One region of the Neobacillus sp. Fa239 genome, then DNA from elsewhere that is predicted to be linked to it. Evidence: predicted binding sites of a transcription regulator. Region 1 holds the regulator's gene; each other region holds the start of a gene.

The links. The regulator Rex, encoded in region 1, represses fermentation and respiration genes when NADH is low (regulators of the CRP and FNR family bind a similar motif). The targets are predictions, from matches to a motif close to TTGTGAAATATTTCACAA.
Region 2: a site for Rex is predicted at 1,774-1,791, ahead of ACZ5XR_RS23575 (cytochrome c3 family protein). Genes of this name have one in related genera too.
Region 3: a site for Rex is predicted at 1,351-1,368, ahead of ACZ5XR_RS16535 (anion permease). Genes of this name have one in related genera too.

The regions. Positions count from the first base shown of each region.
Region 1 is NZ_AP041611.1:10,115-13,398, forward strand. It holds gene ACZ5XR_RS00050 (ABC-F family ATP-binding cassette domain-containing protein) at 1-142, opposite strand, end outside; gene moaC (cyclic pyranopterin monophosphate synthase MoaC) at 315-800, shown strand; gene ACZ5XR_RS00060 (redox-sensing transcriptional repressor Rex) at 836-1,492, shown strand; gene ACZ5XR_RS00065 (YhbD family protein) at 1,612-2,235, shown strand; gene ACZ5XR_RS00070 (cytoplasmic protein) at 2,248-2,970, shown strand; gene ACZ5XR_RS00075 (cytoplasmic protein) at 2,985-3,284, shown strand, end outside.
Region 2 is NZ_AP041611.1:4,745,068-4,748,351, forward strand. It holds gene ACZ5XR_RS23570 (cytochrome c3 family protein) at 1-293, opposite strand, end outside; gene ACZ5XR_RS23575 (cytochrome c3 family protein) at 330-1,598, opposite strand; gene secA (preprotein translocase subunit SecA) at 2,153-3,284, shown strand, end outside.
Region 3 is NZ_AP041611.1:3,403,066-3,406,349, reverse strand. It holds gene ACZ5XR_RS16545 (hypothetical protein) at 1-37, shown strand, start outside; gene guaC (GMP reductase) at 92-1,075, opposite strand; gene ACZ5XR_RS16535 (anion permease) at 1,397-2,479, shown strand; gene ACZ5XR_RS16530 (hypothetical protein) at 2,794-2,934, opposite strand; gene ACZ5XR_RS16525 (MalY/PatB family protein) at 3,131-3,284, shown strand, end outside.

The sequences.
Region 1 (3,284 bases):
TTTTCAAAAGGGTGGATTTTCCGGCACCGTTCCTTCCTACAAGGGCAACGCGGTCCCGGGTTTGTAATTCAAGTTTTATATTCGATAAAATAAGGTCAGCGCCATAATATTTTGCTAGTTGATTAACCTGTAATAAAATCATTCTATTCACCTCTATTACTTAAAAATAGTGTACCTTATTCCCCTTATATCGGCAATAAGTGCGATAATTCGACTAGGGAATAAGAAATTACTGTAAATTTGTCTTAATTCGCTCAAAGTTTCACACACATGAACGAAAAAATAGTGTATGATTTGATAGGAGGATTTTTTTTATGGCTGAATTTACTCATTTTAATGAAGAGGGCAGGGCGAAAATGGTTGATGTAAGTGATAAGCCGGAAACGGCACGTACAGCATTGGCCCATTCAAGCATCACTGTCAATAAAGAAATTTATGATAGAATTACGAATAATCAAATGAAAAAAGGCGATGTTTTAGCCGTTGCTCAGGTAGCAGCCGTTATGGCCGCGAAAAAAACATGGGATTTGATTCCGATGTGCCATCCCATTCCTTTGACAGGTATTAATGTCTCATTCTCTTGGAGCAGGGACCAAGAGGAGCTGTATAAGTTAAACATTGAGGCTGTTGTGAAAACAAAGGGCAGTACCGGTGTGGAAATGGAAGCGCTATCAGCTGCGACTGTATGTGCGTTAACCGTTTATGATATGTGTAAAGCAGTGGATAAAGGCATGGTGATCGGCCCGACTTATCTAGTAGAGAAAACGGGCGGTAAACATGGTGATTTTAAAAGGAATTAAAGGATACAAATCCATTCATGGGGGTGTAGGAGAACATGACGAATGATACAATGAAAATTCCACAGGCGACAGCAAAACGACTTCCATTATATTATCGATTTTTACAAAATCTGAGTGCTTCCGGGAAACAAAGAGTTTCATCAGCGGAATTAAGCGAGGCAGTGAAAGTAGACTCGGCAACGATTCGCAGGGATTTTTCGTATTTCGGGGCTTTAGGAAAAAAAGGGTACGGGTATAATGTCAACTACCTGTTAACCTTTTTTCGGAAAACACTCGATCAAGATGAATTAACAAAGGTAGCGTTAATTGGTGTAGGTAATCTTGGTACAGCATTTTTAAATTATAATTTTTTAAAAAATAATAATACGAAGATTCAGTGCGCCTTTGATGTCGACCCAAATAAAATGGGCACAACGATTGGGGATGTGCCAGTCTACCACATGGATGATTTAGAAGAGCAAATCATGAAAGAACAGATTCAAGTGGCGATTCTGACCGTTCCTGCTCCAGTGGCCCAAATGATTACCGATAAGCTTGTCAAAGCCAATGTCAAAGCGATCTTGAATTTTACTCCTGCAAGGTTAAATGTCCCATCATCCATTAGAGTTCATCACATTGACTTGGCAGTGGAGCTGCAATCGCTCGTTTATTTTTTAAAGCATTATCCGACAATAGAAATGGATGAATTGTAAAGAAAGAGGCCTTTCTACGAAAAGTAGAAAGGCTTTTTTTATTGATTAAGGGATTTTATTCCTGTCTTTACAACGTAACAGTGTTATGTTACATTGATTTTATGAAAGGGGTTATCAATATGAGCGAGGAGTTAATATCGAAAAAGGAATTATTAGATTTGGCCGGAATATCATATGGACAGTTATATAGATGGAAACGAAAGGATCTAATCCCTGAGGAGTGGTTTGTTCGGAAATCGACCTTTACCGGCCAAGAAACTTTTTTTCCAAAAGAAAAGATGTTAGATCGAATTAATAAAATTCAAACGATGAAAGAAAACTTATCCTTGGATGAGCTGGCAAACATGTTTTCCCCAAGCGTAACCGACTTAAATTTATCGAAGGATGAATTAATAAAACGTAACATTGTTTCGACAACAGTCGCCAATTTTTATTTAGAGCAGGAAAAAGGCAGTTTGAATTTCAATTTTTCAAGAATGCTTGAATTATTTGTTCTAGAAAAGCTTCTACAATCAGGGGAAATCAATTTGGATGAGGGGACCATGCTGCTGCAGCTGCTCATTGATCATCGTCAGGAGCTTAAGCAAAAAAGCGGAGAATTGGTGATTACGAGAAAGCTGGGTGTCTCTTCTTGTCTTTTATTGCTAAACGCAGAGGGTTTCCATTTAGAGCGGGGAACAAAAATGGTTGCTCAGCTTTCTCTGATGGCGTGTATCGAAGAAATTAAATCGAAATTACTATAAAGGAGAATGAAAATGGAAGTAAAAAATAGAGGAGATCTGGTTATTAATGGAATAGGGGCCTCGAACGGCGGACAATTCCATGATGTAACGTTAAACGGAAGAGGAACAATCAATAGTGATGTTGAATGCAGCCTATTTGATTGCAATGGTTCAGGGGTCATCAAGGGGAATGTAAAGTCAGAAAAGATGAAGATCAATGGTAATGCAAAGTTCCATGCGAGTATCGAAAGTCAGAAGATGACTGTGGATGGGTCGGCTAAAATCGACCAAAACGTTCAAGTGGAACATTTAAAGGTTTCCGGTCATGCTACTGTTGGCGGAAAATTAAAAGGGGAAGAAGTCATCATTCACGGCATCTTAAAAGTAGGAGAAGATTGCGAAGCTGAGAAGTTTAAAGCAAAATATCGCTTTACCATTGGCGGGCTTTTAAATGCGGATCTAATTGATGTGCAGATTTATGGAGATTGCAGGGCTAAAGAAATTGGCGGCCAAACGATAACCGTTAAGCAGCATAAAGGGTCATTAATCGGTACATTATTCAAGCCATTCTTCAATACACAGTTAGAAACGGAATTAATTGAAGGGGATAAAATTGACATCGAAAATACAAAGGCACAAATTGTTCGTGGGAAACATGTTACGATCGGGGAAAATTGTGAGATTGGCTTGGTGGAATATACTGATGAAATCTCAATTGATAAAAAAGCCATTGTAGGAGAATTCAAAAAGGTGTAAGAGGGAGGAGCAAAATGAAGACTAAAAATCTTATTATTAATGGGTCTGGCGAATACCCCGGCGGGCAATACGACAAAATCAGCATTAGAGGAGAAGGCACTATTGTCAGTGATGTCGAATGCTCTGCTTTTCATATTTATGGAACAAGCGAAATTGCGGAGAATGCAACAGCAGGGTCAGTCAAAATTCTTGGAGAAGCAGAGGTCAAAGGAAATATGGAGGCCGAAGAAACACTGATCATGGGTACAATGACCATCGGCGGCAATGCCCTTTTGAAAAAAACCAAGATTTTTGGAACGCTTGATGTGGGAGGC
Region 2 (3,284 bases), 970 kb from region 1:
TTTTCATATACCTGAACTAAGCCGTTCGCTTTTGCTTTTGCAAGATTTTTTATTCCAGATCCAATATGGCAATTTGCACATTCCACTTCACTATGTGTTGAAGCTTTCCAAGTATAATATTCTGGTTTCATCTCATGGCATGTTTTGCAAAAACTTGAGCTGGAGGTCGATTCCACTCCGATTGTACCGATTGATAAGAAAAGTACTAGGAAGAACAGTGAAATTGTCATGATCTTGATGAACTTATAGCGTGAACGGGCAGGGGCAGGCAGCTCTTTTTGCTCCTCTTTCATTTCAAAAGTCCCTCCTGTTTAAAGACGAGTAGATTCTTAGTTTTTAACTGCACCCTTAAATCCGGTTCGATGGCAATTCTTACAATAGACATCTGTTGGGGCATTATTAAATTGTTTTTCGTCTTTTGCTTTATCCAGATTATGGCAGACAAAGCACTGCGCTTTTTGTTCATCAGTTTTTGCATGCGATGCATGTCCTGTCAGCCATTGGTCACTTGTTAAATGCCCGCCAGGCCGTTGTGCATGGCAGGTGTTACAGAACGTGCTGTTTCTTGCTTCTTCTTTAGCAGTTGCAAGACTTGGTACGTATTTTTGACCTTTTGGTCCCAATTTCAATAATGTAAGGATGTCTTGTTTAGGAATTGGCCTGGACCACTTAGAGTCTTGGTGGCATGTAAAGCATTTGTCTAATTCTTTTACAGCAGTTGCACCATGGTTGGTGTTCCAGGTTGTGTCCCGATGATCCTTTGGTGTGCTGATTTCTGAGTGACATGTCGAACATGCCATGGAAATTTTCAAGTGGTTCATATTATTGAGTGATTCCAGGATGATTTCTTGTGTTGCTTTTTTACCCTTTAAATCCGTTGTAGCGGCACTCGCCACGTTCGTTTTCGCCTCGTTCACAGCAGCTGTTTCTTCAGGGTTTGGCGGAACGAGATATTCTGGATCTTTCCAAGGTTTTTCACCTTTATTTACCTTGTTATGGCAATCAATACAGGTTCCCATGTTTGGACGTAAATATTTTTCTTCTATTAATTTTTTGGCTGTTGCCGGGCTCCATTTACTGCGATCAGCCGCCACGTTTAAATCACGTGAAGCAATCTTTGCATGCACAACACCAGAGTGACAGGTGATACAAGGAATACCATCTGCAATATGTTTCTGGTGGTTGACCTTTAGATCCCCTGAAGGCGTAACCAAACGGTTTTTAGAATGACATTGCAAACAGTTCTGGTTGGAAACCGCTTCATCAGCTGTTTGGACAATTTGATTCGGTGCACCAGTTACGTGGTAATAGACTTCCTTCAGTGATTTCACTTTGTGCGTCAGCATGTTTGTGAGTCCAGGTTTGATATGACACTGAACACAGGAAATCTGATTATGAGCGCTCGCTGTATACGTTGTATATTCCGGTGTCATTTCATGACAGTTGGAACAGAATGAAGGAGAGTTTGTATAGGAAAGAACTCCATATCCCCCTCCAAATACAACAATGCAGCCCACAAGTGCCGCAAATAATAATTTCCAGCGGTTGACTGGGTTCTTCCAATCTATATTTCTGACTTTTTGCCAGAGCCTATGCATTGGGCCAGCTTTTATTCTATTTTCTCTGGTTTCGGGATCTATCTCTCTGTTCTTTTTCCCCCAAAAGGCCACTTTACTCACCCTTCCCATATTGGATTCGTTCTCTATTTATTTTCCATTTTAACCTCTCTAAAGGTAGTATCTAACATTGACAAAGTATATTCCAATGTACAATTTGTGAATATTTTTTCAAGCGTAGACAAATCTGTTTTTACTCTAAAAACACTGTATTTATAAGGGTTAATAAGCAACATATCGATAGTGTTTAATTGCATATTAGATAATTTTTATACATATTTCTGCCACAATATTCACTTGAAGATTCATGGGGTAATTGGAAACTGTTTTTTAAAAAATGAATGCTGTCAATTGGATAATTTGTGACAGTAAAGGGGCAAATTTTGCTTCCATAGGAACTTTGTTGTCACCCCATAGCGGAAGTGGTAAGATGGATAAAGAAATTATCGAATGATTTTGAAGGGATTCAGCCCATTTCAGGCGAATTCATTCATTTATGGCTTTTGGCTATCTCGATTAAAAGGAGCGTTCACCATATGATGGGGATCTTAAATAAAGTATTTGATTTGAATAAACGCGAATTGAAACGATTAGATAAAATGGCAAATGAAGTTGAAGCCCTTGCAGGCGAAACGGAAAAGCTGTCAGATGATCAGCTGCGGGAGAAAACTGAGGAATTTAAAGCTCGCTATCAAAATGGCGAGTCACTTGATGACCTGCTTGTCGAAGCCTTTGCAGTGGTTCGGGAAGGTGCCCGCCGTGTCCTTGGATTATATCCGTATCATGTTCAATTAATGGGAGGGATTTCACTCCATGAAGGGAACATTTCGGAAATGAAAACAGGGGAAGGTAAAACGTTAACCGCGACCATGCCGGTGTATTTAAATGCCCTGTCCGGCAAAGGGGTGCACGTGGTTACCGTCAACGAATATCTGGCCAGCCGTGACGCTACGGAAATGGGTGCCCTCTATCAATTCTTGGGCCTAACCGTTGGCCTAAACCTGAATAGCATGGATAAAGATGAAAAACAGGCAGCATATGCTGCTGACATCACTTATGGAACGAACAATGAATACGGCTTCGATTATCTCCGTGATAATATGGTGCTTTATAAGGAAGAAAAGGTGCAGCGTCCTCTTTTTTATGCGGTAATTGACGAGGTCGACTCGATTCTTATTGATGAAGCACGGACACCGCTTATCATCTCGGGTTCAGCTGAAAAATCGGCCGCTCTTTATATTCAGGCGAATGCGTTCGTCCGGAATCTGCAAAAGGAACAGGATTATACCTATGATGAAAAAACCAAAGGCGTTATGCTCACCGAAGAAGGGATTAGCAAAGCGGAGAAGGCATTTAGCATTGAAAACCTGTTTGATATGCGTCACGTGTCTTTAAACCATCATATTAATCAGGCCCTAAAAGCTAATGTCAGCATGCACTTGGATGTTGATTATGTCGTTCAGGACGGCGAAATTGTCATCGTTGACCAATTTACCGGCCGTTTGATGAAGGGACGCCGCTATAGTGAAGGTCTGCACCAGGCGATTGAAGCAAAAGAAGGCTTGGAAGTCCAAAATGAAAGCATGACCATGGCGACGATTACGTTCCAGAACTATTTCCGTATGTATGAAAAATTAGCCGGTATGACGGGTACCGCAAAAACGGAAG
Region 3 (3,284 bases), 2.3 Mb from region 1:
AGAAGAAACAGCTAAAATTCCTGGAATCGTTCCATAAAAAAAGGGGCCAGTCCCCCGTCGCTTTAAAGCGACGGGGGACTGGCCCCAAATATTAATATATTTTATCACCATTAAAGATTGAGTTTTTAACTATAACGTAGTCTACAGTGCGAATGGCTTCCAGTTTGTTTCCACCGGCGTAGGAAATGGAGGATTGAAGGTCTTGTTCCATTTCGATTAAAGTATCGATTAATGGACCTTTGTGCTCTACATACATTTTTTTACCTTCAACATTTTTCTTTTCGCCTTTTTGAAACTCGGAAGCGGATCCGAAGTATTCTTTAAAGCATTTTCCATCTTTCTCAATGGTTTCTCCAGGTGATTCCTCATGTCCGGCAAACAGAGAACCAATCATGACCATTGATGCACCGAAACGAATGGACTTAGCGATATCTCCATGTGTACGAATCCCGCCATCGGCAATTATTGGCTTACTTGCTGCCTTTGCACACCAGCGCAGTGCTGCCAATTGCCAACCGCCCGTTCCAAACCCTGTTTTGATCTTCGTGATGCAAACCTTACCTGGTCCGATTCCCACTTTCGTTGCATCTGCACCAGCGTGCTCTAATTCTCTTACTGCTTCAGGAGTTCCTACATTTCCTGCGATAACAAAGCTTTCAGGCAAGTGCTTTTTAATATGTTGAATCATCTCAATAACGGCATTGGAATGACCGTGTGCGATATCAATCGTAATAAATTCCGGAGTAAGCTGCTGTTCTGCCAATTGTAGAATGAATTGATATTCCTCCTCCTTGACACCTACACTAATTGATGCGATTAAACCACGTGATTTCATATCTTTAACAAAAGATAAACGCTTTTCGGGTTGAAACCTATGCATGATATAGAAATAACCATTTTCTGCTAAGAAAATTGCAATCTTTTCGTCAATAATCGTCTGCATATTGGCGGGCACCACTGGCAATTTAAAGGTATGTCCCCCAAAATTTACGGTTGTATCACACTCTGATCGGCTTTTCACCACAGATTTTGCAGGTATTAATTGAATATCTTCGTAATCAAACACATTTTCCATGTACCGCACCCCTAAACACGAATATTAAAGTTAAATTTGATAAAATTGTTCGCCCATAAGGTAATTTACCTTATTTTATGTAATAAGTCAAAGATTATTTATAAATCGTATGTTATGTTTTTCTTTATCTCTGTAAAGTGGCGGGGGACTGACCCCGAAAACTGCCTGAGAAAAAATCTGAATATTTTGTATTGATTATTAATGAAGGGGACTGTATAATAAGCATCATATAAAATTATTCCTACCCGAATAGTGTGAATTAAACGTTCAAAACATTGGGAATTATTTTACCTACAAATTTGACTGAAGGGGAGATTAAACATGTTTTGGACTTATATGGCTTATCTCATCGCTTTCTTTTTTGCAATGAATATAGGGGCAAGTGGAACGGCCGCATCAATGGGTTCTCCGTATGGTGCGGGTGCGATAAAGAGTAAGCGCATCGCAATGATTTTGGTGGCGTTGGCTGCTTTTCTCGGTGCGGTTCTCGGTGGCGGAGAGGTCGTAAAAACCATTGGAAATGGGATTATCCCTTCATCTGACCTCAGCATTAAATTGGTCGTCTTGATCCTTGCAGGAGCAACACTGACCCTGTTCATCGCGAATTTAATGGGGATTCCTTTATCAACAAGTGAAGTGACCGTCGGATCGATTGTGGGTGCAGGAATTGCTTTCAAAGACTTGTACATTGATAAGCTAATCGTGATTGTCTCCTTCTGGATAATTGTTCCGATTATCTCTTTTGTGATTACCTTTGTCCTTGGAAAGGTTATAGCTGCTTCAGAAAAGCGTTGGAATGGCTTGACGAAACAGGGGAGATGGAAAAAATGGCTCGCCTGGTTACTTGTGTTGGGTGGCTGTTTTGAGGCTTTTTCTGCGGGAATGAATAATGTTGCCAACGCGGTCGGACCTCTGGTCGGAGCCGGAATGCTTTCCACGAATAAAGGAATTTGGATTGGTGGGCTTTTCGTCGCCATTGGGGCCATATTGCTGGGCAGCAGGGTCATGGAAACAAACGGTAAGAAAATCACAAAACTATCTCTTTTAGAGGGAAGTGCTGTTTCCTTTACCGGAGGAACGCTTGTAACCATCGCTTCACTATTTGGACTGCCAATTCCGTTGACACAGGTTACCACCTGCGGGATTTTAGGGATTGGAGCATCGCAAAATGGATTCGGCATTTGGCAAAAATCGGTGATCAGTAAAATTATTAAAGTTTGGCTCATCTCACCGCTTGCTTCTTTAGTTATTTCTTATACGCTTATCAATCTGTTAATTCAAACAAACATTTATAATATTTTCATCATCTTGAGTACATTGATTGCGGGAGGCGGTGTGCTAAGCTTGTCAGCCAATGTTAAGGAAGAGAATCGTACAACACATGATGAGGGGGGAGGCATTTAATTAAAGCTCTGTTGGTGAAGTGGCCAACAGGGCTTTTTCATTGGATGCAAGGTCATCTTTTTTAAAAGGCTCGTTTAAACTTGATTGTTGATTGCAGCGAAGTGGCCTCGCTTTCCGCGGGGAGGTCCGGGAGCCTCCTCGGTGCTTAGGCGCCTGCTGGGTCTCCCGTGACCTCTACTTCCCGCAGGACATTGATTTACATCCTTGAATCCGCCCACGCACGAAGGAAATGCGATAGCATTTTCGTGGAGTCGAGCGCCCTTCGCTCCGATTAACTGTTGTACAAAAACAACATTCGCCTTTATCGCAGCCAATTAAAAAAACGACTTCACCCTTTCATGCTGTTTCTTACATTCTGTACAGGTATATTCAATCTCTAAAGCATCTTCTCTTACCATATGCTCGGTTTCTTTTTTACATTGATCACAATAAAGCTGTTTTGGCATTTCAATCATTCCGCAAGCCTCCAGTATTATTCGGATTTGTCAGCATTCCATTGAAGAATATTATCCCTAAAAAAAGGAAAAGAATAACGACATTTAAAAATGATTGATATTTACTGTCGATATAAATGGAAAAACTTGCCCTAATCGTTTACCATTTTAATTAGAATTCGCTCCATATTTTATATGTAGAGGAGGTTCATGATATATGAAATACAATTTTGATGAAATTGTTAATCGGAGAGGGACGTTTTCAGTAAAATGGGATGGAGGCAAGTTTATTAAAGAAGTTGGTCTTACTACAAGATATGACGAGGAGACGATTCCATTATTTACAGCAGACATGGATTTACCTGTTCCTC